Regions from separate parts of the Terrabacter sp. 2TAF16 genome, predicted to be linked through region 1. Evidence: predicted binding sites of a transcription regulator. Region 1 holds the regulator's gene; the other holds the start of a gene.
The links. Region 1 encodes HspR, which represses chaperone genes until heat shock. Its sites were predicted from a motif close to AAGTTGAGTCNNNNNGACTCAACTT; they were not measured.
Positions count from the first base shown of each region.

Region 1 (15,054 bases):
TCAGTCCAGACTGTCCAGTCTCGACTGTCGATCTGAGGAGGCTCAGGTCACCCGGACGAGCAGGATGCGGTCGTCCCCCGCCCCCGGGCTCTGCCGCCCGTCGCGGTTGCTCGTCGTCACGAGCAGGGTGTCCGGTCCGACGGCGAGCACGCTGCGCAGCCGCCCGTAGCGACCGACGAGGAAGTCCTGGGGCGTCGCCGCGGTCGCCGAGCCGTCGAGCGGGATGCGCCACAGCCGCTGCCCGCGCAGGGCCGCCATCCACACCGATCCCTGCGCGATCGCGATGCCGCTCGGCGAGTCCTCCGGTGGGCCCCACTGGGCGACCGGGCCCGTGATGCCCGCCCGGCTCGTGCGCCCCTCCGTCTGCGGCCAGCCGTAGTTGCGGCCGGGGCGGATGAGGTTGAGCTCGTCCTCGCTGTGGTCACCGAACTCGGACGCCCAGAGGCGACCGGCGGCGTCCCAGGCGATGCCCTGGACGTTGCGGTGGCCGTAGGACCACACGAGCGTCCCGAACGGGTTGCCCGGGGCCGGGCGCCCGGCGGTCGTCATCCGCAGGATCTTGCCGCCGAGCGAGCCCTTGTCCTGGGCGAGCGCCGGCTGCTGCGCCTCCCCGGTCGTCGCGTAGAGGTAGCCGTCCGGCCCGAACGCGATCCGGCCGCCGTTGTGGTGCACGTTGTGGGGGATGCCCCTGACGAGCACCCGTGGCGTCCGGAGCTGGCGACCTGCCGGCGCGGACGGGTCCCACGGGATCGCCGCGATGCGGTTGTCGCCCGCCGTGGAGTAGTAGGCGTAGACGAGGTGGTCGCGGGGGAAGGTGGGCGAGACGGCGATGCCGAGCAGGCCTGCCTCACCCTGCTGTGCGACGTTCGAGACGACGCCCGGCACCGTGCCGACCCGGCCCAGCCGGGCCGCGGCGACGTCGAGGCGGTAGACCCGGAAGCTGTCGCGCGCCGAGACGAGGACGGTCCCGTCGGGCAGCCGCGCCAGGCCCCACGGCACGTCGATCCCGGTGGCCAGGGTGCGCACCACCGTCGCCGTCACGGTCGCCCGCCCCGGCGTCGAGGTGGGTGGCGCACCCGTCGGGGTGGCCGGCCTGCTCGAGGTCGCCGAGGGCGTACGCGTCGTCCCCGTGGTCGGTGAGGTGGTCGGGGAGGTGGTCGCGGCGCCGGTCGTCGCGCTGGTCGTCGCCACCGTCGAGGCGGCCGGAGACGACGTCGAGGACGTGCCCGCGGAGGTGGCGAATGCAGAGCTCGGCGCGCCGGCGGAGCAGGCGGCCAGCGAGAGCGTGCTCAGGCCGACGGCGATGGTCGATGCGAGCGCGGTGCGAGTCGTGTGCGTCGGCATGAGGCACCTCCGGTCACGACGCTAGCCACCAAGACTGTGTCCCGGACGGGAACAATCCGCGAGAGCCCAGAGTTGAGTCGGGTGAACGCAAGATTTGCGAGTCCGGTTTTGACAATCACGTCGGAGCGGGAGCAGATTGAGCGAGGACCTGTTTCACCCGGACCACCAGCACCACGGTCTCCACCTAGATCATCAAGGAGTCACCCATGGCACGTGCCGTCGGAATCGACCTCGGTACCACCAACTCGGCCGTCTCCGTCCTCGAGGGCGGCGAGCCGAGCATCATCGCGAACGCCGAGGGCGGGCGCACCACCCCCTCCGTCGTCGCGTTCTCCAAGAACGGCGAGGTTCTCGTCGGCGAGGTCGCCAAGCGCCAGGCCGTCACGAACGTCGACCGCACGATCCGCTCGGTCAAGCGCCACATGGGCACCGACTGGAAGTCGCCCGAGATCGACGGCAAGACCTACACCGCCCAGGAGATCAGCGCGCGCATCCTGCAGAAGCTGAAGCGCGACGCCGAGTCCTACCTCGGTGAGACCGTCACGGACGCCGTGATCACCGTCCCCGCGTACTTCGACGACGCCGAGCGCCAGGCCACGAAGGAGGCCGGTGAGATCGCGGGCCTCAACGTCCTGCGCATCGTCAACGAGCCCACCGCGGCCGCGCTCGCCTACGGCCTCGACAAGGGCAAGGAGGACGAGCTCATCCTCGTCTTCGACCTCGGTGGCGGCACGTTCGACGTGTCCCTCCTCGAGGTCGGCAAGGACGCCGAGGACGGCTTCGCCACGATCCAGGTGCGCGCCACCAACGGTGACAACCACCTCGGTGGTGACGACTGGGACGACGTGGTCGTCCAGCACCTCATCACGCAGGTGAAGAACAAGACCGGCCAGGACCTGTCCAAGGACAAGATCGCGATGCAGCGCCTCCGCGACGAGGCCGAGCGCGCCAAGAAGGAGCTCTCCACCGCGACGAGCACCAACATCTCGGCGCAGTACATCTCGATGACGCCCGAGGGCCCGATCCACCTCGACGAGAACCTCACCCGCGCACAGTTCGAGCAGATGACCAAGTCGCTCCTCGACCGCACCAAGGCGCCGTTCCACAAGGTCATCGAGGATGCCGGCATCAAGGTCGCCGACATCGACCACGTCGTGCTCGTCGGTGGCTCCACCCGCATGCCGGCCGTCACCGCCCTCGTCACCGAGCTGACCGGCGGCAAGGCCCCCAACAAGGGCGTCAACCCCGACGAGGTCGTCGCCATGGGCGCGAGCCTGCAGGCCGGTGTCCTCAAGGGTGAGCGCAAGGACGTCCTGCTCATCGACGTCACGCCGCTCTCGCTCGGCATCGAGACCAAGGGTGGCCTGTTCACCAAGCTCATCGAGCGCAACACCGCGATCCCGACGAAGCGCTCCGAGATCTTCAGCACCGCCGACGACAACCAGCCGTCCGTCCTCATCCAGGTCTTCCAGGGTGAGCGTGAGATCGCGCAGCACAACAAGTCGCTCGGCACCTTCGAGCTGACCGGCATCGCGCCGGCGCCGCGCGGTGTGCCGAAGATCGAGGTCACCTTCGACATCGACGCCAACGGCATCGTCAACGTCTCCGCCAAGGACCAGGGCACCGGCAAGGAGCAGAAGATGACGATCACCGGCGGCTCGGCCCTGTCGAAGGAGGAGATCGACAAGATGGTCAAGGACGCCGAGGCGCACGCCGACGAGGACAAGAAGCGTCGCGAGGAGGCCGAGGTCAGGAACCAGGCCGAGCAGCTCGTCTTCTCGACCGAGTCCTTCCTCAAGGAGTCGGGCGACAAGGTCCCGGCCGACGTCAAGACGCCGGTCGAGGAGTCGCTCGCCGACCTCAAGGCCGCCATCGCCGAGGGGTCCGAGGCCAGCGCCGACGACATCAAGGCCAAGGTCGAGGACCTCAACACGAAGTCGCAGGCCATGGGCCAGGCCGTGTACGCCACCGAGCAGGCCACCGCGAACGCCGCGGGCGCCGCCGGGGCGCAGGACGGCGCCCCCGCCGACGACACCACGCCCGGTGGGTCCGGCACGGACGACGACGACGTCGTCGACGCCGAGGTCGTCGACGACGACGAGGTCAAGGACGCCAAGTGACCGAGTCCCCGAAGCACGGCACGCCCGGCGAACAGCCTGACGTGACCGCGACGGGCGCGACGGGTGCCGGCGGCGACGCCGCCGGCACCCCGCCGCGGGCAGGCTCCGCCCACGGCGAGCGCCATCACACGTACTACGAGGGCGGCGCGGGCGCGTCGTCCGAGCCCGGTGGTGAGGACGAGTTCGACCACACCGCAACCGATTCCAACGAGACCGGCGACGCCGGCGAGTCCTCGGAGACCGAGGGCGTGGCCCTCGCCGAGGAGGACACCATGGCCGCGACGCTGCTCGCCGACCTGCAGCGGCTGCAGGCCGAGTACGTCAACTACAAGAAGCGCGTCGACCGCGACCGTGAGGTCATCCGCCACACCGCGGTCGGCAGCGTCGTCGAGTCGCTGCTCCCGGTCCTCGACGACATCCACATGGCCCGCCAGGCCGGCGACCTCGCCGGTGGCCCCTTCGCCGCGATCGCCGACAAGCTCGAGGCGACCCTCGGTCGCTTCGGCGTCGAACGCGTCGGCGAGGCCGGCCAGGAGTTCGACCCCAACGTGCACGAGGCCCTCATGCACGTCGAGGCCGAGCTGCCCGAGGGGGCGACTGGCACGACCGTCGTCCAGGTGCTCCAGCCGGGCTACCGCATCGGCGACCGGCTCGTCCGCGCCGCCCGGGTCTCGGTTGCCGACCCCGCCTGAGACGTCCGCCGCCGGGCTGCGCACGCAGCCCGGCGGCATACCCGATGATGGGAGCAGCGTGAGAGTCACCGTGAACGAGGAGGTGCGCCATGGCTAGTCAGGACTGGTTCGAGAAGGACTTCTACGCGATCCTCGGCGTGCCCCAGGACGCCGACGCCGCGACGATCAAGAAGACGTACCGCAAGGTCGCGCGCACCATGCACCCCGACCACAACGTCGGCGACCCCAAGGCCGAGGAGCGCTTCAAGGAGGTCGGGGAGGCGTATGCCGTCCTGTCCGACCCCGAGAAGCGGCGCGAGTACGACGCGATCCGCGCCATGTCGCACGGCGGTGCCCGCTTCACCGCGGGCGGCGCGGGCGGCCAGGGCGCGGGTTTCGAGGACATCTTCTCCGCCTTCGGCGGGGCGGGTGGTCCCGGTGGGCAGCGCGTGCGCTTCGACACCGGTGGCGCAGGCGGCCAGCCCAACCTCGAGGACATCCTCGGGCAGATGTTCGGCGGTGGTGCACCCGGCGCCGGCTACGGCGGCTACGGCGCGACGGCCGGTCCACGCCCCGGAGCCGACGTTCAGGCCAACACGCGCATCGGCTTCCGCGACGCCGTCGAGGGCTCGACGGTCTCGCTCAGCTCCCCCGATCTCGGTCGCATCAATGCCCGCATCCCTGCGGGCGTCAAGGACGGGCAGCGGATCCGCCTGCGCGGCAAGGGTCGCCAGGGCGACGCCGGCGCACCGGCCGGTGACCTCATCCTCACGGTGGGGGTCGACAAGCACCCGGTCTACGGACGTGACGGCGACAACCTCACCCTCGACCTGCCCGTCACCTTCGCGGAGGCCGCGCTCGGCGCGACCGTCGCGGTCCCGACGCTCGACGGCGGGTCGGTCAAGGTCAAGGTGGCGCCGGGCACCCCGAGCGGCCGCGTCCTGCGGGTCAAGGGGCGCGGCGTCAAACGGGGCGACCACGCCGGCGACCTGCTGGCCCGCGTGCAGGTGGTCGTGCCGCAACGGCTGACCGACGAGGCCCGCGAGGCCATCGAGCGGATGGCTGCGGCCGAGAACGGCCACGACCCCCGGGCCGACCTCTTCCAGCGCGCCCGAGCCTGACGAGCGAGGTGACGACGATGGCCCGCAAGAGCGCCCGCCCCGGTGGGCACGACGACGACGCACCCGTCTTCGTCATCTCCGTCGCGGCCGAGCTGGCCGGCATGCACGCCCAGACGCTGCGGCAGTACGACCGGCTCGGCCTCGTCTCACCGTCGCGCACGCGCGGGGGCGGACGGCGCTACAGCACGCGCGACGTCGAGCTGCTCCGCGAGGTGCAGCGCCTGTCACAGGAGGGTGTCTCGCTGGCCGGCATCCAGCGCATCCTCGACCTCGAGAACCACGTGACCGCCCTCCGGTCACGGGTCGAGGAGCTCGCCGCCGACCTGGCGGCGGCCCAGGCGGCTCTGTCGGCCGGCGCCCGGGTCTTCGCGGTCGGTCCACGTGGCGAGGTCGTGGCGGTCCGACCCGGCCAGCGCCCGCCCCGCGCCCCGTCGTCGCAGGCGCTCGTCGTGTGGCGGCCCGAGCGCTAGGTTCGCGCCTCACCGAGCCGTCTGTGTGTGTCAGACTGTGCTCGCCTCAAGCAGACGGGGCGCGCCGCTGTGGAATGCCGCCGGAGGCAGTTTCTTGACCCCAGTCCCGGAGGTCGTGTGACCCCGCACCACCCTGAGGGCGGCCTGCCCGGCGCCCCCACGACGAACGCCTCGAGCGGCGGCGTGCCCTCGTCCCCGACGGGGATGCGTGACCTCTTCCTGCGCACCGACTGGTCGGCCACCTCGCTGGGGCCCGTCGAGTCCTGGCCGGCCAACCTGCGCGTCCTCGTCGACGTCTGCCTGTCGTCGCGCTTCCCCATGCTGGTCTGCTGGGGTCCGGAGCTCTCCATGCTCTACAACGACGGCTACCGCGGCCTCCTCGGCGAGAGCAAGCACCCCGGCGCGTGGGGTCGCCCCATCCGTGAGGTGTGGCCCGAGATCTGGGACGTCATCGGACCGATGCTCCATGGCGTCGTCAGTGGCGGTCCCGCGACCTGGGTCGAGGACGAGCTGCTGGTCGTCGACCGGTACGGCTTCCTGGAGGAGGCGTACTTCACGTGGTCCTTCGGCGCGATCCACGATGACGACGGCCAGGTTGTCGGCGTCGTCGACATCGCCACCGAGACCACCGCCAAGGTGCTCGCCGAGCGGCGCGACGAGATGTCGGCCCGGCTCGTGGCGGCGTTGGCCGACGCCGACACGCCCGAGGACGTGCGCATCCGCGCGCTGGAGGTGCTCGGCTCCCAGGTCAACGACCACCTCGCGAGCGACATCCGGTGGCACGTCGAGGGGGACGAGCCGCCGAGCGGAGCCGTCGACGGAGAGGTCGTGCACGTCGTCCCCGTCGTCGAGCCCGGGCTGCTCGAGCCCACCGCGCACCTGCTGCTGACCGAGAACCCCCGCCGCCCGTGGGACGCCCAGCTCCAGGTCTACGCCGAGCTGTGCGCCGCGCACGTCGCGATGGCGCTGAGCGGCATCCGCCGCCTCCAGGAGGAGCGTCACCGGTCCGAGGCTCTGGCCGAGCTCGACGTCGCCAAGTCCGACTTCTTCGCCAACGTCAGCCACGAGCTGCGCACGCCGCTGACCCTCATCGCCGGACCGGTGCAGGACGCCCTCGCCGCCGACGGCCTCGACCCCGAGCAGCGCCAGCGCTTCGAGCTGATCCTCCGCAACACCGACCGACTCGCGGGCCTCGTCGACCGCATCCTCGACCTCACGAGGCTCGAGGCCGGGGCCGTCGAGCCGCACTGGGTCCGGGCCGACGTCGAGGAGCTCGTCGCCGGCATCGGAGCGAACTTCCGCCCGGCCATCGAGCGCACGGGACTCGAGTTCGAGGTGGTATGCGACGACCTCGACCACGAGGCCTACGTCGACGTCGACATGTTCGAGCGCATCGTGCTCAACCTGCTGTCGAACGCCCTGAAGTTCACGACGCGCGGACGCATCTCGCTCCACCTGGGCGGGACCGACACCGGGTTCGCCGTCTCGGTCACCGACACCGGCATCGGCATCGCCGAGAAGGACCTCGACCTCGTCTTCGACCGCTTCCGGCAGCTCGACCGCGGCGACGACCGACGATCGCGCGAGGGCGCCGGCATCGGCCTGTCGCTCGTGCGCCAGCTCGTCGACCTGCTCGGCGGCCGCGTCGCCGTGCAGTCACGGCAGGGGAGGGGCAGCATCTTCACCGTGTCCTTCCCGTGGGGCCGGCCCGCGGAGCGGGCCGCGCTGCGCCCCTCGATCACGCCGCGCTCGGCCGAGTCCTTCATCCACGAGGCGAGCAGCTGGGTCGTGCGCGACGCGGTCGCGGCCGAGATGCAGGCGTCGTCCGCGGACCCCGAGCCGCTCCGCGGGCCGATGTCGCCGGCCACGCAGCCGGACGGCGTGCGTCCGACCCTGCTCGTCGTCGAGGACAACCACGACATGCGCGACTACATCGCGCGCCACTGCGTCGTGGACTACGACGTCGTGTCGGTGCGCGACGGGGTCGAGGCCCTCGAGCACCTGCGCGCCCGACGTCCGTCGATCGTCCTCGCCGACGTCATGATGCCCCGCATGGACGGCCTGACCCTCGTGCGCGAGATCCGGGCCGACGCGAGCCTGCGCGACCTGCCCGTCGTCCTGCTCTCCGCGCGGGCCGGCGTCGAGGCCAGCACCACGGGGCTGCTCGAGGGTGCCGACGACTACGTCATCAAGCCGTTCCAGCCCCAGGAGCTCCGCGCGCGCCTCGCCGCCAACCTCGTGCGGGCCCGATCGCGGTCGCGCGACGCCGCGTGGCTGCGGGCGATCCTCGGAGCCATCCAGGAGCCGTTCGTCGTCGTCGACGCCGAGGGCCTCGTCGTCCAGGTCAACGACGTGTTCACCCGGACCTTCGGCTGGTCGCTCGCGGACGGCCCGCTCGTGCCGCCGTACCCGTGGTGGATCCGGGAGTCGGAGTCCTCCGACGAGCACCACCAGCACCAGCGACGCATGGAGATGCTCCGGTCCGGCCGACCCGTCGAGGACGACCGCTACCGCATCCTCCGGCGCGGTGGCGGTGAGGCCTGGGTCCACGTCCGGTCGGCGAGCGTGCCGGGCACGGCGGAGCACGACGGCTTCGTCATCGTCGTCGTCCGGGACGAGACGCGCGAGCGCGAGTCCCGTCTGCGGCGCGAGCTCGCCGCCCGGATCGCCGTCGACCTCGCCACCGCGGAGGAGCTCGACCAGGTGCTCGCCACGGCCGTCACCGGCTTCACCGTGCTCTTCGACGGTGCGGTGACCCTGCGCGTCTCACCGACGAAGGGGCAGCCGGTCGTGCTGTCCCCGCGCGGACGGGTGGCCGTCGACGACCTCGAACCGGGCATCCGGCAGGGGCTCGACTCCTCGCCGCACCGCCACGACGTCCTGGTCGACGACAAGCGGGAGGGCCTGCTGCTCCTCCCGACGGCGCACGAGTCGGACTGCCGGACCTGGGTGCAGTTCGACGAGCCGCGTCTCGTCTCGAGCGACGAGCTCATCGTCGGCGACCTGCTCGCGCAGTCGCTCGGCCAGGCCGTCGACCGCGTCGTCGCGCGGCAGGCGCGCGCGCAGAAGGAGCTCCAGCTCGAGCAGGCCATCGAGAGCCACCGGCTCATCGGTCACGCCGTCGGCGTCCTCATCGAGCGCCACCGCATCACGGCGACGCAGAGCTTCGAGATGCTGCGGCAGGCCTCGCTCAACCGCAACGTCAAGCTGCGCGAGATCGCGGCGCGCGTCGTCGAGAGCGGACAGGACCCCGACCAGGCCTGACCATCGACGTCAAGACCCGAGACTCGACCTCCGAAGCCGCGGGCTCCGGAGGTCGAGCGCGTGCGGCCTTGGGCCCCGGGGGAATCGGTCGAGAACGGCAATTGCCTCGTGTCGTGCTTTGTCCGGCGGCGTCACGAGATGCAACACTGTCCTGCCTCCAAGTTCGCGGGCCTTCCCACGCATACCCTGGAGGCCCGGTGACCGACCTGCGTCCGGCGACCGCAGCGAACGACGACCGCGGGCTCGACGCCGCGGCGCGGATCACCGCCGCAGCGCGGCTGATGGTCCGCTCCGAGGACCTCGAGGAGGCGCTCTCCCTCGCCGCGTCCGCCATCGGTGAGGCGCTCGTCGGCGAGGCCGTGATCCGGGTGACCGCGACCCAGCACGACCTGCTCGCCGGCGCCTCCGGTGTCGTGCCGCCGTCCGCGCTGCCCCCGGCCGTCCGCGAGGTGCTCGCCGGACCCGTCGACCTCGACGGGGCGACGATGGACCCGGCTGACGCCGGGACCCGCGGCATCCTCATGGAGTCGTCGGGGATCCACGCCACGTGCCGGGTGTGGGCCGGCGTCGGCCGGACGCCGTCTGCCGAGGGGGTCGAGCGGACCGTCGCGGAGCTGCTCCTGCACTCGTTGGCGCAGGCGGTGGACCGGATCGTCACGGTCGACCGTTTCCGGCAGAACGAGGCCAACCTCGAGCGCGCCGTCGAGAGCCACCGGCTCGTGGGCCAGGCCATGGGCATCCTCATCGAGCGACACCGGATCGTGTCGGAGGAGGCCTTCGACGTGCTCCGCCGCGCCTCCCAGGACCACAACGTCAAGCTGCGCGAGGTCGCCCAGCGCGTCATCGAGACCGGCGCCGAGCCGGACGAGGTCGTCGGTCGGTCCTAGGCTGGACGTGTGAGCCCGACGGACGAGACCCAGCACCTCATCGTGCTGCCGGAGCGTGACGGCGCCGAGGATCTCGCCGAGGAGCTCGAGGCCGAGGGGCTGGCCGACGTCCGCGTCGTGCGTGAGGCGCTCGCGGGCGAGGACGACTCCGAGGCCCACGAGTGGGCCGTCTACGTCCGCACCCCGGCCGACCCGGCGTATGCCGTCCGCTTCCAGGCGCTGGCCGCCGCCCACGACGGCTGGTACGACCCCGATCCGCACGACTGAGGAGTGGCGATGTCCCGCGCGTTCCAGGTGACCATCGACAGCAGCGACCCCCGCGCCCTCGGCGGCTTCTGGGCCGAGGTGCTCGGCTACGTCGAGGACGCGCCGCCGCCCGGCTTCGCGACGTGGACCGAAGCGCTCACCGCCTGGGGGCTGCCGCCCGAGCGCCACAACGACGCGTATGCCGTCGTGGACCCTGACGGGGCCGGGCCGCGGGTCTTCCTCCAGAAGGTGCCGGAGGGCAAGACGGCGAAGAACCGCCTGCACCTCGACGTCCGGGTCAGCGGGGTGCCGGGTCCTGCCGAGGGCAAGGGCGAGCAGCTGCAGTCAGAGGCCGACCGACTCGTCGCCCTCGGCGCCACGGTGGTGCGCGAGACGCTCACGGAGGTGGACCACTACCTCGTCATGCAGGACCCCGAGGGCAACGAGTTCTGCCTGACCTGAAGGCCGGCCACCGTCAGGTCAGGCACGAAGTTGAGTGGAATAGACTCAAGTCAGCGCCAGTTGACCCCAGTGAACCGATCCCCTCACCAGGAGTACGTATGGACCTACAGCTGACCAACAAGGCTCAGGAGGCCTTCGCCCAGGCCGCGACGACCGCGACGGGCAAGCACCACCCGAACATCGAGCCGGCACACCTGTTGCTGGCGTTGGCAGCCCAGAGCGGCACGACCACCCCGGCCCTGCTCACCGCTGGTGGCTCGAGCGTCGCTGCCGCGACCGCCGTCGCCGAGCGGGCCATGGCCGCGATGCCGCAGGTCACCGGCGGCGCCCAGCAGCCGCAGCTCTCGGCCACGGCGGGACGCGTCGTCCAGCAGGCCCAGCAGTACATGACGGCGATGGGCGACTCCTACGTCTCCACCGACCACCTGCTGCTCGCGCTCGCGCGCACGGGGCAGTTCGGCCTCGACGCCGACGCCATCGAGGCGGCCGTCCCCGAGCTGCGCGGGGGGCGTCCCGTGACGTCCGACAACCCCGAGGGCACCTTCGAGGCGCTGTCGAAGTACGGCACCGACCTCACCGCCCGCGCGCGAGAGGGCAAGCTCGACCCCGTCATCGGCCGGGACGCCGAGATCCGCCGCGTCGTCCAGGTCCTCTCGCGCCGGACGAAGAACAACCCCGTCCTCATCGGCGAGCCGGGCGTCGGCAAGACCGCCGTCGTCGAGGGCCTCGCCCAGCGCATCGTCGAGGGCGACGTGCCCGAGAGCCTGCGCGACAAGACTCTCTACAGCCTCGACCTCGGCTCGATGATCGCCGGGGCGAAGTACCGCGGCGAGTTCGAGGAGCGGCTCAAGGCCGTCCTCGAGGAGATCAAGGGCAGTGACGGCCAGATCGTCACCTTCATCGACGAGATCCACACCGTCGTCGGCGCGGGCGCCGGAGGCGAGGGCGCGATGGACGCCGGCAACATGCTCAAGCCGATGCTCGCCCGCGGCGAGCTGCGTCTCGTCGGCGCGACGACCCTCGACGAGTACCGCAAGCACATCGAGAAGGACGCCGCCCTCGAGCGCCGCTTCCAGCAGGTCTTCGTCGGCGAGCCCTCCGTCGAGGACACCATCGCCATCCTCCGTGGGCTCAAGGAGCGCTACGAGGGCCACCACAAGGTGACGATCGCCGACTCGGCGCTCGTCGCCGCGGCCAGCCTGTCCGACCGCTACATCAGCGGTCGCCAGCTGCCTGACAAGGCCATCGACCTCATCGACGAGGCCGCCTCCCGGTTGCGCATGGAGATCGACTCGAGCCCCGTCGAGATCGACGAGCTCCGGCGTGCCGTCGACCGGCTCAAGATGGAGGAGTTCGCCCTCGAGCAGGAGAGCGACGCGGCGAGCAAGGACCGCCTCGAGCGTCTGCGCAAGGACCTCGCCGACCGCTCCGAGGAGCTCGCCGCCCTCAATGCCCGGTGGGAGGCCGAGAAGTCCGGTCTCAACGCCGTCGGTGACCTCAAGGCCCGCGTCGACGACCTGCGCACCCAGGCCGACCGGCTCCAGCGCGAGGGCGACCTCGGCGCCGCCTCCAAGATCCTCTACGGCGACATCCCGACCCTCGAGAAGGAGCTCGCGACCGCCCAGGAGCGCGAGGCCGCGGCCACGACCGGCGACGAGGAGCCGATGGTCAAGGAGGAGGTCGGCGCCGACGACATCGCCGACGTCATCTCCGCCTGGACCGGCATCCCCGCCGGCCGGCTCATGGAGGGCGAGTCCGAGAAGCTGCTGCACATGGAGCAGCACATCGGCGCCCGGCTCATCGGCCAGGCCGAGGCGGTGCGTGCGGTCTCCGACGCGGTGCGCCGCACGCGCGCCGGGGTCTCCGACCCCGACCGGCCGACGGGCAGCTTCCTCTTCCTCGGACCCACCGGTGTCGGCAAGACCGAGCTGGCCAAGAGCCTTGCCGACTTCCTCTTCGACGACGAGCGGGCCATGGTCCGCATCGACATGTCGGAGTACTCCGAACGGCACTCCGTCGCGCGCCTCATCGGGGCGCCCCCCGGCTACGTCGGCTACGAAGAGGGTGGCCAGCTCACCGAGGCCGTCCGCCGTCGTCCCTACTCCGTGATCCTCCTCGACGAGGTCGAGAAGGCCCACCCCGAGACGTTCGACATCCTGCTCCAGGTCCTCGACGACGGGCGCCTCACCGACGGCCAGGGCCGCACCGTCGACTTCCGCAACGTCATCCTCGTGCTGACCTCCAACCTCGGCTCGCAGTTCCTCACCGACCCGACGCTGAGCCCCGACGCGCGCCGGGAGTCGGTCATGGGTGTGGTGCGCTCGTCGTTCAAGCCCGAGTTCCTCAACCGCCTCGACGAGGTCGTCGTCTTCGACGCCCTGAGCCGCGACGACCTCGCCCACATCGTCGACCTGCAGGTGCGGGCGTTCGCCGAGCGGCTCTCCGACCGGCGCATCACCCTCGAGGTCACCGACGACGCACGCCAGTGGCTGGCGGCCCGCGGCTACGACCCGGCCTACGGCGCCCGGCCGCTGCGCCGGCTCGTGCAGCGGGAGATCGGCGACCGACTGGCCCGGGGCCTGCTCTCGGGCGACGTGCGCGACGGGTCGACGGTCACCGTGGGTGTCGACGCCGACGGCGAGGCGCTCGACCTGGTCTGACACACGGCACTCAGCGCGTGAAGAGCTCTGCGTCCCAACCGAACTCACGGGCGGCCGCGACGTTGTCCTCGCGGTCGTCGGTGAACCAGACCTCGGCTCGGGCCACCACGCGCCCGAGGTCGGCCTCGATGGCGCGGTGGGCGGCGGCATACGCCATCGGGTCGGGCTTGGCCACGCCGAAGTCGGCGGTGTTGAGCAGGCCGTCGAAGAGCCGGGTGATCCCGAGCAGCTCCATCTCCTGCGGCACCTGGTCGGTGCCGTTGGTGAAGACGTACGTGCGGTGGCCGCCCGCACGCAGCTGCTCGAGGCGCTCGACGGTCTCGTCGATGACCGTGCCGCGGTTCGCGTGCCACTGCGCCATGTGCTCGCGCACCCGCGCCGGCTCGGGGACGACCTCCTCGAGGGCGGCGCAGATGGCGGCATACCACTCGTCGAAGGTGCGCCGACCTGTGATGGTCGGCAGGAGCAGCTCGCTGCGGAACGCCGTCGCCGAGACGTGCCCCGCGGGCAGCCCGAGCGCTGCCTCGATCGCGGGGTCGGCGTCGCCCGGGGCGAAGTCCCGGACTACGCCGTCAAGGTCGAAGACGTAGGCGGTGTGGTCCCTCACACCGTCGAGTCGCGCTGCTCGCGCTCGTCGGAGGAGCTGGTGTCAGCCGTGTCAGCCGTGTCAGCCGGGTCGAGCGCGTCGGTGCGGTCGGCGCGACGGCTGCCCCGCGTCTCGGCGGGGCGCTCGACGCTGCCGGTCGAACGCGGCTCGTCCGCCCACGACGCGGTGCCCTCGTTGACGCTCCCGTCGGCGCGGCCGGTCACGACGTCGGCGACCGACGGGCCCTCGCGCTCGCGCCACTCCGCCTCGCGGCGCGACAGCTCGGCCTCACGGGTGTCGAGGCCCTCGTGCCGGGCCGACAGCTCGCTCTCGCGGCGGCGCAGGTCCTCGTCCCGCAGGCCGGCCTCCTGGAAGCGGCGCTCGTGGTCGAGGCGCGCGGCCTCGGCGTTCTCCTCGAGCTCGGTGACGCGGGTCGCCTCCTTGTCCTCGCGGCGCAGGCGGGCACGGCGACGGGCGGCGGCCGAGACCATGGCCCAGCCGAGCGCGAAGAGCAGGACCGCGGCGGCGCCGTAGACGACGAGCTCGAGCGGCGTCGCGTTGCGCGTGAAGCCGAAGGCCGTGACGGCGACCGTCCCGGCAGCGGCGTGGGTCGCCAGGTAGGAGACGACGCCGACTCCGGCGCCGACGAGCAGCAGGATCACTCCGAGCAGGGCCATGGGTTCGTGCTCCTTCGTCTGGTGGCAGGGTTGTCCCGCCGTGATCGTCCCCGACCCTAGCCATACCCACATTGCCGTGGCGGACCGAGGGGAGGGGCGCCCTCGGTTAGCCTGACCCCCATGCGCATCACGGGAACGCTCGCCGCCGCTGCCCTCTCGGCGCTCTGCGTCGTCGGGGTGGCCTCCTGCTCGAGCAGCCCGGACGGGTCGACGCCCAGCGCGTCGCAGCTCTCGCCGGCCCAGGAGCTCTCGGCCGCCAAGGCGAAGGTCGACGCCGCACCGTCCGTGCACCTCAAGCTCGCGAGCAGCAACGTCCCGCAGGGTGCGAGCGGTGTCGTGTCGGCCGACGGCTGGGGCAAGCACCCACCGGCCTTCAAGGGCACCTTCAAGGTGACGCTCAAGGGCATCCAGGCCGATGCCGAGATCACCTCGCTCGACGGCGACGTCTACGCCAAGCTGCCGCTCGTCCCGGGCACCAACAAGATCGACCCCAAGACCTTCGGCCTTCCCGACCCGGCCGTCCTCTTCTCACCCGACAAGGGGCTG
Region 1 is NZ_JBFRFZ010000010.1:84,304-99,357, reverse strand. It holds gene AB4Z14_RS16205 (PQQ-dependent sugar dehydrogenase) at 43-1,041, opposite strand; gene AB4Z14_RS16200 (hypothetical protein) at 1,019-1,369, shown strand; gene dnaK (molecular chaperone DnaK) at 1,551-3,464, shown strand; gene AB4Z14_RS16190 (nucleotide exchange factor GrpE) at 3,461-4,156, shown strand; gene AB4Z14_RS16185 (DnaJ C-terminal domain-containing protein) at 4,246-5,256, shown strand; gene AB4Z14_RS16180 (heat shock protein transcriptional repressor HspR) at 5,274-5,726, shown strand; gene AB4Z14_RS16175 (ATP-binding protein) at 5,844-8,990, shown strand; gene AB4Z14_RS16170 (ANTAR domain-containing protein) at 9,188-9,877, shown strand; gene AB4Z14_RS16165 (hypothetical protein) at 9,887-10,144, shown strand; gene AB4Z14_RS16160 (VOC family protein) at 10,154-10,585, shown strand; gene clpB (ATP-dependent chaperone ClpB) at 10,684-13,245, shown strand; gene AB4Z14_RS16150 (HAD family hydrolase) at 13,256-13,852, opposite strand; gene AB4Z14_RS16145 (hypothetical protein) at 13,849-14,508, opposite strand; gene AB4Z14_RS16140 (LppX_LprAFG lipoprotein) at 14,629-15,054, shown strand, end outside.

Region 2 (15,054 bases), on a different contig from region 1:
GCCTGACCCCGCCGAGCATGAGCGGCAGGGCCACGTTCTCGATCGCCGGCAGCTCGGGCAGCAGCATGCCCTGCTGGAAGACGAATCCGAAGTCCTCGCGGCGCAGCACGGTGCGCTCGCGGTCCGACATCCGTGCGATGTCCCGGCCGCGCCACAGCACCTGGCCGCCGGTCGGTCGCAGGATCCCGGCGAGCACGTGCAGCAGCGTCGTCTTGCCCGAGCCGGACGGCCCCATGACGGCGAGGCTCTCGCCGGCGCGGATCGTCAGGTCGACGCCGCCGAGCGCGGGCGGCCCGGCGGAGGCCCCGGAGCGGCCGTAGGTCATGACGAGGTCTCGGGCGACGAGGTCGCGGGCCGGGTCGGGCGACACCGCCCGTGCCGGACGTGAGGGGGCCTGGGCGCCGGTGAGGCCGACGGTGGGGCTGACAGGCGGGGCGACGGTGGAGGCGGGGGAGGCTGGGAAGGCTGGGAAGGCTGGGCGCTCGGGCGCACCGGACGGCGTACGGGCTGGGTCGTAGTAGCTCATGGACCCAGCCTCGCCGCGGTGGGCCGGGTCCCACATCGGGCCGTGGTCGCCTCCCGGGCGGGACGGCATACGACCCCGGTATGACGACCGGGACGCGGGCGTACGACGAAGGGGCCGGGGACGTGGTGTCCCCGGCCCCTTCGGCCGTGCTGGCGGATCGCTGCGGTCAGCGCTCCGTGCCGGTCAGCCCCGCGTCGGGGTAGACCTGGTCGTCGGGCACGGGCGGGCCGGCCGTGATGTTGACCCCGAGCGCCTCGTCGAGGGCGGCGCCCTCGGGAAGCTCCGGGAGGTCGTCGGCCGGCCGGTGCGCGGCGTCCGGGTGGGCCATGTCGGAGAAGGTGAACGTCTCCGCCTTGCCCTCGCCCTCGGTGTCGACCTTGACGTACTGGCCGGACGCGAAGTCCCCGAACAGGATCCGCTCCGACAGGGCGTCCTCGATCTCGCGCTGGATGGTGCGGCGCAGCGGACGCGCACCGAGCACGGGGTCGTAGCCCTTCTTGGCGAGCAGGTCCTTGGCGGACTGCGTGAGCTCCATGCCCATGTCCTTGTCCTTGAGCCGCTTGTCGAGCTTGGCGATCTCGAGGTCGACGATCTGGATGATCTCGTCGCGGCTCAGGTGCGGGAAGACGATGGTGTCGTCGACACGGTTGAGGAACTCGGGCCGGAAGTGCTGCTTGAGCTCGTCGGTGACCTTCGCCTTCATCCGCTCGTAGTCCGAGCGGCTGTCGGGTCCGGCCGAGAAGCCCATGTTGGCCTTGGAGATGTCCCGCGTGCCGAGGTTGGTCGTCATGATGATGACGGTGTTCTTGAAGTCGACCATCCGACCCTGCGAGTCGGTGAGGCGGCCGTCCTCGAGCACCTGCAGCAGCGAGTTGAAGATCTCCGGGTGGGCCTTCTCGACCTCGTCGAAGAGCACGACGGAGAACGGCTTGCGGCGCACCTTCTCGGTGAGCTGGCCGCCCTCCTCGTAGCCGACGTAGCCAGGAGGCGAGCCGAAGAGGCGGCTCACCGTGTGCTTCTCGGAGTACTCGGACATGTCGAGCTGGATCAGCGCGTCCTCGCTGCCGAAGAGGAACTCGGCGAGCGTCTTGGCGAGCTCGGTCTTACCGACACCGGTGGGGCCGGCGAAGATGAACGAGCCACCCGGACGACGCGGGTCCTTGAGGCCTGCACGGGTGCGGCGGATCGCCTGGGACAGCGCCTTGACGGCGTCGTCCATGCCGACGATGCGCTTGTGCAGCTCGTCCTCCATGTGGAGCAGTCGGCTCGACTCCTCCTCGGTCAGCTTGAAGACCGGGATGCCGGTGCTGGCCGCCAGGACCTCGGCGATGAGCTCCTCGTCGACCTCGGCCACGACGTCCATGTCGCCCGACTTCCACTGGGCCTCACGGGCGGCCTTCTCCTGGCGCAGGCGCTTCTCGTCGTCGCGGACGCGGGCCGCGCGCTCGAAGTCCTGCCCGTCGATGGCCGACTCCTTCTCGCGCACGAGCGCGGCGATCTTCTCGTCGAACTCGCGCAGGTCCGGCGGAGCCGTCATCCGACGGATGCGCAGTCGCGCGCCCGCCTCGTCGATGAGGTCGATGGCCTTGTCGGGTAGGAAGCGGTCGTTGACGTAGCGGTCGGCCATGTTGGCGGCCGCGACGAGCGCCCCGTCGGTGATCGTCACGCGGTGGTGGGCCTCGTAGCGGTCACGCAGACCCTTGAGGATCTCGATCGCGTGCGGCAGCGTCGGCTCCTGCACCTGGATCGGCTGGAAGCGCCGCTCGAGGGCCGAGTCCTTCTCGATGTGCTTGCGGTACTCGTCGAGCGTCGTCGCACCGATCGTCTGCAGCTCACCACGGGCGAGCATCGGCTTGAGGATCGACGCGGCGTCGATGGCGCCCTCGGCGGCACCTGCACCGACGAGCGTGTGGATCTCGTCGATGAAGATGATGATGTCGCCGCGGGTGCGGATCTCCTTGAGGACCTTCTTCAGCCGCTCCTCGAAGTCACCGCGGTAGCGGCTGCCGGCCACGAGCGAGCCGAGGTCGAGGGTGTAGAGCTGCTTGTCCTTGAGCGTCTCGGGCACCTCGCCCTTGACGATGTCCTGGGCGAGGCCCTCGACGACGGCGGTCTTGCCGACGCCGGGCTCGCCGATGAGGACGGGGTTGTTCTTGGTGCGGCGGGACAGCACCTGCATGACCCGCTCGATCTCTTTCTCACGTCCGATGACCGGGTCGAGCTTGCCCTCGCGGGCAGCCTGCGTGAGGTTGCGACCGAACTGGTCGAGCACGAGGGAGCCCGCGGGCGTCCCCTCGGCCTGGCTCTGGCCGACGCCGGCGCCGGCCTTCTCGCCGCCCTGGCCACCCTGGTAGCCGGAGAGCAGCTGGATGACCTGCTGGCGGACCTTGTTGAGCTCCGCGCCGAGCTTGACGAGGACCTGGGCGGCGACGCCCTCGCCCTCGCGGATCAGGCCGAGCAGGATGTGCTCGGTGCCGATGTAGCTGTGGCCGAGCTGGAGCGCCTCGCGGAGCGAGTACTCGAGGACCTTCTTCGCGCGGGGCGTGAAGGGAATGTGACCGGTGGGGGCCTGCTGCCCCTGGCCGATGATCTCCTGGACCTGGGCCCGGACCGCTTCGAGCGAGATGTCGAGCGATTCGAGGGCCTTCGCGGCGACGCCTTCGCCTTCGTGGATCAGACCCAGGAGGATGTGCTCGGTCCCGATGTAGTTGTGGTTGAGCAGGCGAGCTTCCTCCTGCGCGAGGACAACCACCCTTCGGGCCCTGTCGGTGAACCGTTCGAACATGTTCTTCTCCTGACTGATCGAGAGACATCTCGATGCTATCTGTGCCCGCTGTGGACGAGCACACCCCGACCAACGCCGGTGGTGTCCCTCCTGTTCCCCATCCTGAGCGTGATCGGCTCAGGTTCAGCCGCTGTTCGCCGTGAGCGGACAGATGCCGAGAGGCGTGTCGTGATCCTTGCGTATGCCGTGTCGTACCCGCCCAGTGTCCGCCCGCACTGTTGCCGGCGCGCTTCACACCCGTGGAGAGCGGTCGCGGACGCATCCATCCGGGCCGCCTTCCGGCACAGAACCGCGCCATGGCGCGGTTTCGGGTTCGGCCAGCCGCGTCATCGGGCGCGGAACCGCGCCATGGCGCGCTCGTCGGCGCCCTCATGCCGGCAGGGCGAGGTCGCCCGACCTGCTCGGGAAGTGTCGGCGCCACTCGTGCCTGAGCCGGGGCACCGGCATACCGGCTCGGCGCATGGCCCGCGTGATCCTCGCGAGGGTGTTCGCCGGTGTCGAGTAGATGTCCCGGGACACGACCACGAGCCGCCGGATCTGCTCGTCGTCCAGCGCCTCGTCGCGGCCGATGTCGCTGAGCCACTGCTCGTCCGACTCGGCGTGCTGCCTGCCGTCGTACTCGATGATCAGTCGGAAGGGGAGGTAGGAGAGGTCGTATCGCCGCAACAAGGTCCCGTCGTCGTCGTGCACCCGGTGGTCCACCTCGGGCTCGGGAAGTCCGGCGAGGACGATGAGCAGCCGCAGGCGCGTCTCCATGGGTGAGTCGACGCCGGCTCTCACGAGCCTTGCCGCTCGCCGGGCCAGCCTCGAGTGGGGGCCGCGGTGCTTCTCAGCCAGGGCAACCAGCTCGTCAGGTGTGAAGCGCTTCTTGCGGACCAACGAGTCCCCGAGCACGACGAGATCGACGAGACCGAGCACCTGACTCATGTCGAGAAAGGTCTGCGCCGGGCCGGTGACGGGCAGCCCCATCCAACGGACCACGTGCTGTCGCGCCTTGGCACGGTGAGCCGCGATGCCGAGACACTGGGCACGCATCCTCGGATACGTCACGTGGACGTCAGGGTTGTCGGGAACGACGCCGCCCCAGAGCCGGGCCGCGGTGTGATGGGAGAGGTAGCTGCTCGGCTCGGCCAACAGCAGGGCTCCCTCGGCGAGCAGCCGAAGGGTCACGCGGGTCTCGGCAGTGACGTAGACCCCACGGAAAAGTGCGCGATGCGTTCGCCGGAAGCGCCATGCGCTCAGCGTGTCGTCTCCGTCACTCGTGCGCAGAAACGGCTGGTCGGTGCCGGGGCTGTCGGCGGGCTTCATGACGTCACTGTGCGACACCGGACTCGCGCTCGTTGTAGGTCATCCACAGCCGCCGAAACCTCTGAGCGCCAAGGCCACCGGGGCGGACTTGTGGTGGCCGAGTGTGGTCGCGTGGGCCGCTTTCGCCCGCCAGGGCGGAGTTGTCGTGGTCCCGGGGTCTCGGGTGCGTCGTTCGGGTCCGCCCCGGTGGAGTTGATGTGGTCGGGGAGGACCTCCGGGCGTATGCCGGTTGGCCGGCGTCAGGGGTTGGGGTCGGGGTGGGGGTGACCGTGGGCGAAACGGTCGTCGAAGTCGCGGACCTCGGCCTCGAGCTCGGGGGCCGGCCCGTCGACGACCGCGCCCGGCACGACGTCGTGGATCGACAGCGCCGCGACCGGGGACGGGGCCGAGCCCCACGCCGACCGCCACGCGGTCAGCTGGGCCGAGCTCACGGCATACGCGATCCGGCCGAGGCCGACCCACGCGTGCGCTGCTGAGCACATGGGGCAGTGCTCGCCCGAGGTGTAGACGGTCGCGGCCGCCCGCTCGGCGGCGGTCAGTTGGGCACCCGCCCAGCGGGCGATGGCGAACTCGGGGTGCTGGGTGGCCTCGAGCGCGAGGACGTGGTTGTGGTCCTCGAAGAGCACCTCGCCGTCGCCCGACACGAGGACGGAGCCGAACGGCTCGTCCCCGCGCTCCAGGGCCAGGCGCGCGAGCGAGACCGCCCGGCGCAGGTGCTCGAGGTCGGTGGCGTCGAGGCTCATGCGACCCTCCCGGTGACGAGCGCGAACGTGACGAAGGCGCCGCCGTCGGCCTCGAGCATCCCCTGCACCGGCGAGCTGGCCTGTCCCTTGAGCTCCATGACGGCACGTTCCCACAGCAACCAGTTCGCGCACGCGTCCGGCTGGTTGCGGGCCGTGACGGTCGTGAAGGCGCGGCTGAACTCCCACTGGCTGCGCAGCCAGTCCGCCGTGTGCCAGGCCGCGGACTCGGCGCCGACGACGCGGTCGATGTGCTCGGGGATCTCGCCGAGCTCGCGCACCTCGGTCGTCAGGGCCGGCGTCGCGACCCCGAGCTGGCCGCCCGGCTTGAGGAAGGTGGCGAGGTAGGGCGGGTAGTGGTCGCCGGTGCCGAAGTACTCCCACGCGTCGATGCTGAGGATGGCGTCGAACGAGCCCCGGCCGAAGGGGAGCGCGTGCGCGTCGACCCGCATCGCGAGGACGCGATCGTCGACGTTCTCCTTGCGGAAGACCGCGGCAGCCTCGGTGGGGTCGACCCACAGGTCGGCGGCCACGACGCTGACGCCGTACTCCCGCGCGAGGAAGACCGACGTCGCGCCCAGCCCCGAGCCGAGGTCGAGGACGCGCATGCCGGGCCGGAGGTCGAGGTCGGCGGCGAGGTCCTCGAGCAGCCACAGCGGGTGGGGGCCCATGTCGAGGTCGACGAGCCACTTCGCGTCGTAGCCGTTCGACTTCGGGTAGGCGTCGCGGGTCAGGTGGTCGAGGGCTGGCATGACCCGATCCTCCGGGACAGACCCCGACTGCGTCGACCCGGTTCCATGCGGCGAGAAGCGGCCTCTCGACCGTGACCGGGCGGCGACACGTGGCCCGTCGACGGTCGGCGCGGCGCCTTGTCGCGTCAGGGCGCGGCCACGAGCCGCTCCGGGGTCAGGTCGGCGAGCGACGTGCACCCCGTGAGCGCCAGCTGGAGGTCGAGCTCGGCGCGCAGGTTACGCAGCACCTCCGAGACCCCGTCGGCGCCGGCGAGGGCCAGACCGTAGACGTGTGGTCGCCCGATGCCGACGGCCGACGCGCCCAGGGCCAGTGCGACGAACGCGTCTGCGCCGCAACGGATCCCGCTGTCGAAGATCACCGGGGCGTCGGACCCGGCACCGCTCACGGCCTCGACGACTCCGGGCAGGGCGTCGAGCGCGGCGACGGACCGGTCGACCTGCCGGCCGCCGTGGTTGGAGACGTAGACACCGTCGACCCCGGCGTCCACGGCGCGTCGGGCGTCGTCGGGGTGCAGGATCCCCTTGAGCACGATCGGCAGGCTGGTCATGGTCCGCAGCCGCGGTAGGTCGTCCCACGTCAGCGAGGGTCGGCTGAAGACGTCGAGGAACGTCTCGACCGCGGCGCGCGGCTCGGGCGCCGTGAGGTTGTGCCGGGTGTCGCCCGGGTGGTTGCGGCTCATCGACACGAGCGTCGCGACCGCGGCCGGCGTTGGCCGCGGCCGGACCGCCGGCCCGGCCGCCGCCACCCGCTCGCGGACGAGCCGCTGGAAGACGGGGTCCGACGTGTACTGGGCGATGCCCTCGCCGCGGGCGAACGGCAGGTGCCCGAGGTCGAGGTCGCGTGGACGCCAGCCGAGGTATGCCGTGTCGAGGGTGACGACGAGGGCGTCGCTGCCGCACGCCTCGGCGCGCGAGACGAGGCTCTCGACGAGGTCGTCGTCGCTGCTCCAGTAGAGCTGGTACCAGTGACCGGACCCGGCGAGGGTGCGCGCGACGTCCTCCATCGGCACCGAGGCCTGGGTGCTGAGGATCTGGGTGACGCGCTGCTCGCGGGCGCCGCGGGCGACGGCGAGGTCGGCCTCGTCGTCGGCCATCGACAGGACCCCGACCGGGGCGACGAGGAAGGGGCTCTCGTGCCGACGGCCGAAGAGCTCGACGGACGTGTCGCGCTCGGTCGTGTCGACGAGCATCCGGGGCACGACGCGCCACCTCGAGAAGGCTGAGACGTTCGCGTCGGCGCTCGCCTCGGAGCCGGCCGAGCCTGCGACGTAGGCGAACCCGCGCTTCGACATGACCTTGCGGGCCGCCACCTCGAGCTGCGTGCCGTCGGTCGGGACCGCCGGGCGGCGGCCGAAGGCACCGGCCCGGTAGATCGCCGACTGGACGGTCCGTCCGACGCCCTCCTGTGGCATACGAGCTCCTCTGGTCGCACGGGCCCGGGCCGCGACGGTGCGGTCCGGGTGCTGCGCCCATCCTGCTACGTGGTCGACCCGGGGGTCACCACGAGATCGAGATGTTCTCGCGCCACCAGCGCTCGATCTCCGTGATGGTCTCGGTGGTCTCGGTGGGCTCGGCCGGCTCGGCCGGCTCGGCAGCGCCGCGGCTCCACAGCCGCAGGTAGAGGTCGACGGGGTCGCCGGTCAGGACGTGGTCGGCGTCGGCCCCACCCGAACCACCGGACCCCGACCGGACCCGGCTGGTCCGGATCGGCCGGCCGGTGTCGAGGTCGACGAGCCAAGCGACGTCGGCGCCGTCGGGGCGCACGAGCAGCCGGGTCGGGGCGCCGGGTGAGGCTCCCTCCTTGCGGCGGGTGACGAAGCCGACGAGCAGCTCGTCGATGCCGTCGAGCGCGACGGCGGGCCGGATCCACGTCTCGTGGGCGCGCGCGGGCCGTCCGAGCCGGGCCCCGAGCGCGTCGACGGCGTGGACCGTCGTCTCGTGGCACTGCCGGCGCGTCCAGAAGAGCCGCGGGGCAGGCGCGTCCTTGAGGAACACGACCGCGTCGAGGGCGTCCGGCGCGTCGACGATCGCCTGCAGCAGCGCCGTCGCCCCGTCGTCGAACCAGCCGAGCACGTCGGCGGACCGGCGCCCCTCGCGCTCGAGCGGCTCCGGCTCGACGGGCTCGCCGCGCAGGTGGCTCGCGGCCCAGCGGTGGACCATGCCCTGGTGGGTGACGAGGTCGAGCACCGTCCAGTCGGGGCACGTGGGGACGGGTGCATCGAGGCCAGCCGCCATCGCGTTGGCGCGCAGCACGGTCGCGGCACCCCCGAGGGCCTCGCCGAGGTCGTCGAGGGTCAGGCCGAGCGGTCCGGGCGCGGCGAGGGCGGCGTCGTCGATCGTGGACATCAGAGCCCCTGCACGTCCCGGGCCAGCAGCGCGAGCGCCGTCGACCCCTTGTCGGTGGCGACCTTCGCGTCGCCGGACGAGTAGGTGAGGCGTACGAGCACGTTGCCCACCTGCACGACGCCGACGTAGTCGTGGCGCGTCTCGTCCGGGGACGTCCGCGTCACGTCGACCCGGCCGAGCGGCATACCCTCCGCCACGTCGCGGCGCTGGTTGGCGACGGTCGTCGTGACGCCCTTGGCCGGCCGGGGGGCCCGGCACGCCTGCGCCGCGACGAGCAGCGGCTCGGCCGCGTTCGCGGCCGACGCGAGGTCGGGGTAGGTGATCGCGGCGACGTCGGCGCGGACGCCTCCCGGCCCCTCCCAGGAGCGGGCGTATGCCGTCGGGCCGACGTCCCGGGCCACGGTGGGCCCGTTCGGGCACGACGTGAGGACGGCCTCCGTCACCGACTCGTCGTCCGTGCGGGTGAGCCCCCTGAGGTCGTGGCCACGGAGGTAGGAGGCGACGACGGCGGTGGCGTGCACGCGGGGTGGCACGACGCTCGAGGGCGGCGTGAGCGGCGCGTCGTCAGCGGCTGGGCTCGTCGGGGCGCCGGTGGCGCCTGCCGTTCCGGTCGTGCCTGCCGGGCGGGTGGCGGAAGACGGCGTCGCGACCGGCTGGCCGCACGCGGCGAGCACGAGAGGCAGCGCTGCGGCCGCGAGGGCGGCGGGCACGGGTCGTCGGGTGGCGCTCGGGCGAGCCATGGCAGCGAGTCTGCCGCATGGCCCCGAGGAGGACCCCGAGAGACCGGGCGGGCGGCGTGCGTGCCGCAGGAGCGGAGGGGACCGGCGGGCGCCGGCTGCCGGCGGCGGTAGATTTGCCCGGCGGGACGGTCACCACCGTCCGCCGCCGTGACCCGAGCGACATCCCGAGCACCACCCGGAGGCCCCCGTGGACGCCAGCGACCTGCTGCGCAACTCGCTCCTGCAGCTGTCCAAGCAGGAGAAGATCCGAGACGTCATCGAGAAGGCGCCCGTGTCGCGCTCGGTCGTCAAGCGCTTCGTGCCCGGTGCCGAGCGTGCCGACGTCGTCGGGGCCGCCTCCGAGATCGCGGCGTCCGGCCGCCTCTCGACGATCGACTACCTCGGCGAGGACACGACCGACCTCGCCCAGGCCCGGCACACGCGCGACGCCTACCTCTCGCTGCTGACGGCGCTGCGCGACCAGGGCCTCACCGAGGGCGGCTCCGTCGAGGTCTCGCTCAAGCTGAGCGCGCTCGGGCAGGCGCTGCCGGGCGACGGCAACGCCATCGCCCTGGACCACGCCCGTGAGATCTGCGAGCTGGCCAAGCAGGGCGGCACGACCGTGACCCTCGACATGGAGGACCACACGACCACCGACCTGACCCTCGACGCCCTGCGCGAGCTGCGGGCCGACTTCCCGACGGTGGGCGCCGTCGTGCAGGCCTACCTCTACCGCACCGAGGCCGACTGCCGGGACCTCGCCCACGCCGGGTCCCGTGTCCGGCTCTGCAAGGGCGCCTACAAGGAGCCCGAGTCGGTCGCCTTCCAGTCCGGAGCCGACGTCGACAAGTCCTACGTCCGGTGCCTCAAGATCCTCATGCAGGGCGAGGGCTACCCGATGGTGGCCTCGCACGACCCGAGGCTCATCGAGATCGCCGGCGCGCTCGCGGGCCAGGCCGGTCGCGACCCGAGGTCGTTCGAGTACCAGATGCTCTACGGCATCCGCCCCGAGGAGCAGAAGCGGATCTCCGACCGCGGCGACCAGATGCGCGTCTACATCCCGTACGGCCAGGAGTGGTACGGCTACCTCATGCGCCGGATGGCCGAGAAGCCCGCCAACGTCATGTTCTTCCTGCGCGGCGTCGCGACCAAGAGCTGAGCGGAGAGCCACGATGACGACGACGGCCATCTTCGGCGCGGGGGTCATGGGCGAGACCCTCGTCTCCGGCCTCATCCGCTCGGGCCGCACGCCCGGCGACCTCGTCGTCACCGGACGCACGCCGGAGAAGGTCAACGCCCTCGCCGAGCGCCACGGGGTGCGTGTGCTGGCCAACGCCGAGGCGGCCGACGTCGCCGACACGCTCGTGCTGTGCGTCAAGCCGCAGGACATGGCGGCGCTGCTCGACGAGATCCACGACCACGTCGCCCCCGGCAACGCCGTCATCTCGCTGGCTGCCGGCATCACGACGGAGTTCCTCGAGTCGCGGCTGCCCGAGGGCACGTCGGTCATCCGCGTCATGCCCAACACCCCGGCGCTCGTCGACCAGGGGATGGCCGGCATCTCGCCCGGCAGCCACTGCACCGACGACCACCTCGCCGAGGCCGAGGCGCTGCTCAGCTCGTGCGGCCGGGTCGTCCGGCTCGCCGAGAAGCACCTCGACGCCGTGACGGCGATCTCCGGCAGCGGCCCCGCCTACATCTTCTACGTCGTCGAGGCGATGATCGAGGCCGGCGTCGTGCTCGGTCTGCCGCGGGCCACGGCCACCGAGCTCGTCGTGCAGACGCTCTACGGGGCGGCGACGATGCTCAAGGAGACCCGGGAGCACCCGACGGTCCTGCGCGAGCAGGTCAGCTCGCCCGGCGGCACGACCGTAGCGGCCCTGCGCCAGCTCGACGACCACAAGGTCCGGGCCGCGTTCGTGACGGCCATCGAGGCCGCAGCGGCCCGCTCGAAACAGCTGGCGTCCGGGCAGGTCTGAGGGCATCGTGGAGTGATGGCCGAGCCCCACACCCACGACCAGCGCCTCCACCTGCACCCCGTCTCGCCGGAGGACTGGGAGTCGCACCGCGACGTCCGGCTCGCGATGCTCCAGGAGGCCCCCGACGCCTTCTGGTTCACCTATGCCGACGAGGCCGCCTACGACGAGGCCGACTGGCGCCAGCGGATCGAGGGCGCCTGGCTCGTGCAGGCCCGCGACGCCTCGGGGGTGCTCGGCAGCGCGGGGCTCGGTTCCCACTGGGAACCCGAGCGGGCCACGACCGCAACGCTGTTCGGCATGTACGTCGCCCCGGAGGCCCGGGGACGTGGTGTCGGGGAGGCCCTGGTCCGAGCCGTCCTCGAGCAGGCGAGGCGCTTCGGCAAGACCGAGGTCGTGCTCGAGGTGACGAGCTCCAACGTGGTCGCCGAGGGGTTGTACGCGCGGTGCGGGTTCGTGCGCACCGGCGCGGTCCACGACCACCCGCGGCGCCCGGACCTGCGCGAGATCGAGATGGTCCACCGCTTATGAGTCACGCTGTCGGCCAGTCGGTCCGAGGCGCCCCCGAACGTTCACCGCCCCGCGGGTGCGGTCCGGCAGGCTGTCGTGCGAAGGTGGACCCATGAGCGACATCACCGTGCGTCCCCTCGGCGAGGACGACTGGGAGGACTACCGTTCCGTCCGCCTCGCCGCACTGCGTGAATCGCCCGAGGCGTTCGTGGCTTCGGTCGACGAGGAAGAGTCCTACGGCGAGGACTTCTGGCGTGAACGCATGCAGCGCTCCGCACGGCTCGTGGCCGAGCGCGACGGCCGCGCCGTCGGCGTGGTCAGCGTCGGCACCGCCAAGGAGAGCGACGGCACGGCCGGCGAGCTCTTCGGGCTGTGGGTGCGGCCCGAGGCCCGTGGCTCCGGCGTCGCCACCCACCTCGTCAAGGACGGCGCCTCCCTCGCCGCCGAGCGCGGTCACTCCCACCTCGTCTACTGGGTCGGCACCGAGAACGGCCGGGCCGTTGCCTTCGCGAGCGGCATGGGCTTCCGCCCCACCGACTACCGCAGGCCGATGGGTGTCGTCAGCGAGGAGGACGGCGAGGAGGAGGTCGCCATGGTCCTGCCGCTCGGCGCCGACCACGGACCCACGCTGCGCCTCTGAGCCGGCGGCGCGCTCCGGCCGCACTGCGTTTCACGAACCGACCGTCCCCGCGCTCGGGACGGTGGGTTCGTCTGTGCCGGAAGCGAGCCCGACGTCAGGGGCGGGCGGCGAAACGCTCGATGAGCTCGACGGGCCCGCTGACGATGAGCATGTGGTGCGCCGAGATCTTCGTCTGCGGGACGGCGTAGGTGAAGTCCTCGCCCGGTGCCTTGACGCCGACCACGGTGACGCCGTACTTGCGGCGGATCTGGCTCTGCTCCAGCGTGAAGCCGATCGTCTCGGCCGGCGGCTTCAGCTTGACGATGGCGAAGCCGTCGTCGAACTCGATGTAGTCGAGCATCTTGCCGTTGACGAGGTGGGCCACGCGGCGACCGGAGTCGGCCTCGGGCGAGATGACGTGGTGCACCCCGATGCGGTCGAGGATGCGCTTGTGCTCGGGTGAGAGGGCCTTCGCCCAGATCGAGGGGACGCCCGCGTCGACGAGGTTGGCCGCTGCGAGGACCGACGACTCGACGGACGAGCCGATGCCGACGATCGCGATCCGGGGCTGCGCGTGGCGGATCATGTCGAGTGCCGTCGACTGCGCCATGTCGGCGTGCACGACCTTGGCCACCTTGTTCACGTAGCTCTCGGCGATGGCGTTGTCGCGCTCGACGGCGATGACCCGGTGGCCGAGCTTGGTGAGCTCGAGAGCGACGGCCGAGCCGAAGCGTCCCAGCCCGATGACGATGACGTCGTCGTCGAAGAGCCGGTTGCGGCCCATGGGTGTTACCTCCGTCGTCCGTGGCGCGTTTCCGCGATAGCGTCTCAATCATGCCAACTCAGGCCCGGGTCGTCTGGGACTCCTCCTTCACGAGATACGACTTCGGCCCCACGCACCCGATGGCGCCCGCTCGCCTGGACCTCACGGCCCGGCTCTGCGACGCCCTCGGTGTCTTCGACGTCGACGGCGTCGAGGTGGTCGGCGCCGAGGTGGCCACCGACGAGCTGCTGGCCACCGTCCACGACGACGACTACGTCGCCGCGGTCAAGGCCGCCTCGACCGACCCCTCCGCTGCCGACGACGCGTACGGCCTCGGCACCGAGGACGACCCGGCCTTCGTCGACATGCACGATGCCAGCGCCCGGGTCGTGTCCGGCACGGTCGACAGCTGTCGCGCCGTCTGGGAGGGCGAGGCCGAGCACGCCGTCAACTTCACGGGCGGCCTGCACCACGCGATGCGGGGCAAGGCGAGTGGCTTCTGCGTCTACAACGACATCGCCGTCGGCATCCAGTGGCTCCTCGACCACGGCGCCGAACGTGTCGCCTACGTCGACGTCGACGTGCACCACGGTGACGGCGTCGAGCGGATCTTCTGGGACGACCCCAGGGTGCTGACGATCTCGGTCCACGAGACCGGTCGGGCCCTCTTCCCGGGCACCGGGTGGCCGAGTGACGTCGGTGGCCCCGACGCGGAGGGCACCGCCGTCAACGTCGCGCTGCCGCCCGGCCTCAGCGACGCCGGCTGGCTGCGCGCCCTGCATGCCGTCGCCATGCCGCTCATCCGCGCCTTCAAGCCCGACGTGCTCGTGACCCAGCACGGGTGCGACACCCACGCGGAGGACCCCCTCGCGCACTTCGCCGTCACGGTCGACGCCCAGCGGGCCGCGGCCGACGCGCTCCACCGCCTCTCGCACGAGGTGTGCGAGGGCCGCTGGGTCGCCCTCGGAGGTGGCGGCTACGAGGTGATCGGTGTCGTGCCCCGCACGTGGACGCACCTGACAGCCATCGCCGCCCACGCCCCGATCCCGACGAGCACTCCGGTCCCCGAGGACTGGCGTGCCCACGTCGAGCAGATCTTCGGCCGTCCGGGTCCGCGACGGATGGGCGACCTGACCGCCGAGGACGGGCCGCTCTGGTGGCGCTCGTGGGAGATGGGCTACGACCCCGCGAGCGAGGTCGACCGCGCCGTCATGGCGACGCGCACGGCCGTCTTCCCGCTGCACGGGCTCGACGTCCACTTCGACTGAGTTCTTGGCGCTCCGCTTCGCTTCGCGCGTGCCTCGGCGCCCTTCAGGCGTCGCCTTCCTCCGCTTCGCTCGCTCGTTCCTCGCTCGCTGCGCTGCGTCCAGACGACGCCGGCGCCTCGGCTCTGTGCTGTCTGCGCCTCACTTCGTTCCGGCGCGTGCCGCGGCGCCCTTCAGGCGTCGCCTTCCTCCGCTCCGCTCGCTCGTTCCTCGCTCGCTGCGCTGCGTCCAGACGACGCCGGCGCCGTGGCTCTGCTGTCTGAGAGCCTGACCGAAAACGGGTCGGAGTGTTCCTCCGATCAGGGGTAGTCTGACCGGCACGGCGACGACGGGCCTGACGATCCTGAGCCGAGCACGACCAGAGGCCGTCCGCGATCCGCGGCGGCGAAGGTGTGGTGGCACAGCGACATTCCCCATCGCCCACACCTCCGGGGCACCAACCCTCTGGAGGTGAACGGAATGCAACCAACCCAACCCACGACCCTTGCTCCGCGCGTGCTCGCGCGGGACCTCGCGTCCGTCGAACCCGGCGAGCGGGTCACGCTCGCCGGCTGGATCCACCGGCGCCGCGTCCTCGCGAGCGTCACGTTCCTCGTGCTGCGCGACCGTTCGGGCCTGGCCCAGGTCGTCGTCAAGGACCGCGAGACCGTCGACCAGCTCTCGGGTCTGCCCGAGGAGACCGTCGTCGAGGTGACCGGCACCGTGTCGGCCAACGAGTCGGCCCCCGGTGGTGCCGAGCTCGTGG
Region 2 is NZ_JBFRFZ010000011.1:6,958-22,011, forward strand. It holds gene AB4Z14_RS16595 (ABC transporter ATP-binding protein) at 1-526, opposite strand, end outside; gene AB4Z14_RS16600 (ATP-dependent Clp protease ATP-binding subunit) at 693-3,311, opposite strand; gene AB4Z14_RS16605 (hypothetical protein) at 3,681-4,619, opposite strand; gene AB4Z14_RS16610 (nucleoside deaminase) at 4,859-5,362, opposite strand; gene AB4Z14_RS16615 (SAM-dependent methyltransferase) at 5,359-6,111, opposite strand; gene AB4Z14_RS16620 (lactate 2-monooxygenase) at 6,237-7,523, opposite strand; gene AB4Z14_RS16625 (maleylpyruvate isomerase N-terminal domain-containing protein) at 7,609-8,457, opposite strand; gene AB4Z14_RS16630 (hypothetical protein) at 8,457-9,197, opposite strand; gene AB4Z14_RS16635 (proline dehydrogenase family protein) at 9,385-10,335, shown strand; gene proC (pyrroline-5-carboxylate reductase) at 10,349-11,155, shown strand; gene AB4Z14_RS16645 (GNAT family N-acetyltransferase) at 11,171-11,683, shown strand; gene AB4Z14_RS16650 (GNAT family N-acetyltransferase) at 11,775-12,302, shown strand; gene AB4Z14_RS16655 (potassium channel family protein) at 12,397-13,065, opposite strand; gene AB4Z14_RS16660 (acetoin utilization protein AcuC) at 13,116-14,312, shown strand; gene aspS (aspartate--tRNA(Asn) ligase) at 14,805-15,054, shown strand, end outside.
Region 2: the regulator HspR is predicted to act here: its motif matches at 3,411-3,435, upstream of AB4Z14_RS16600 (ATP-dependent Clp protease ATP-binding subunit).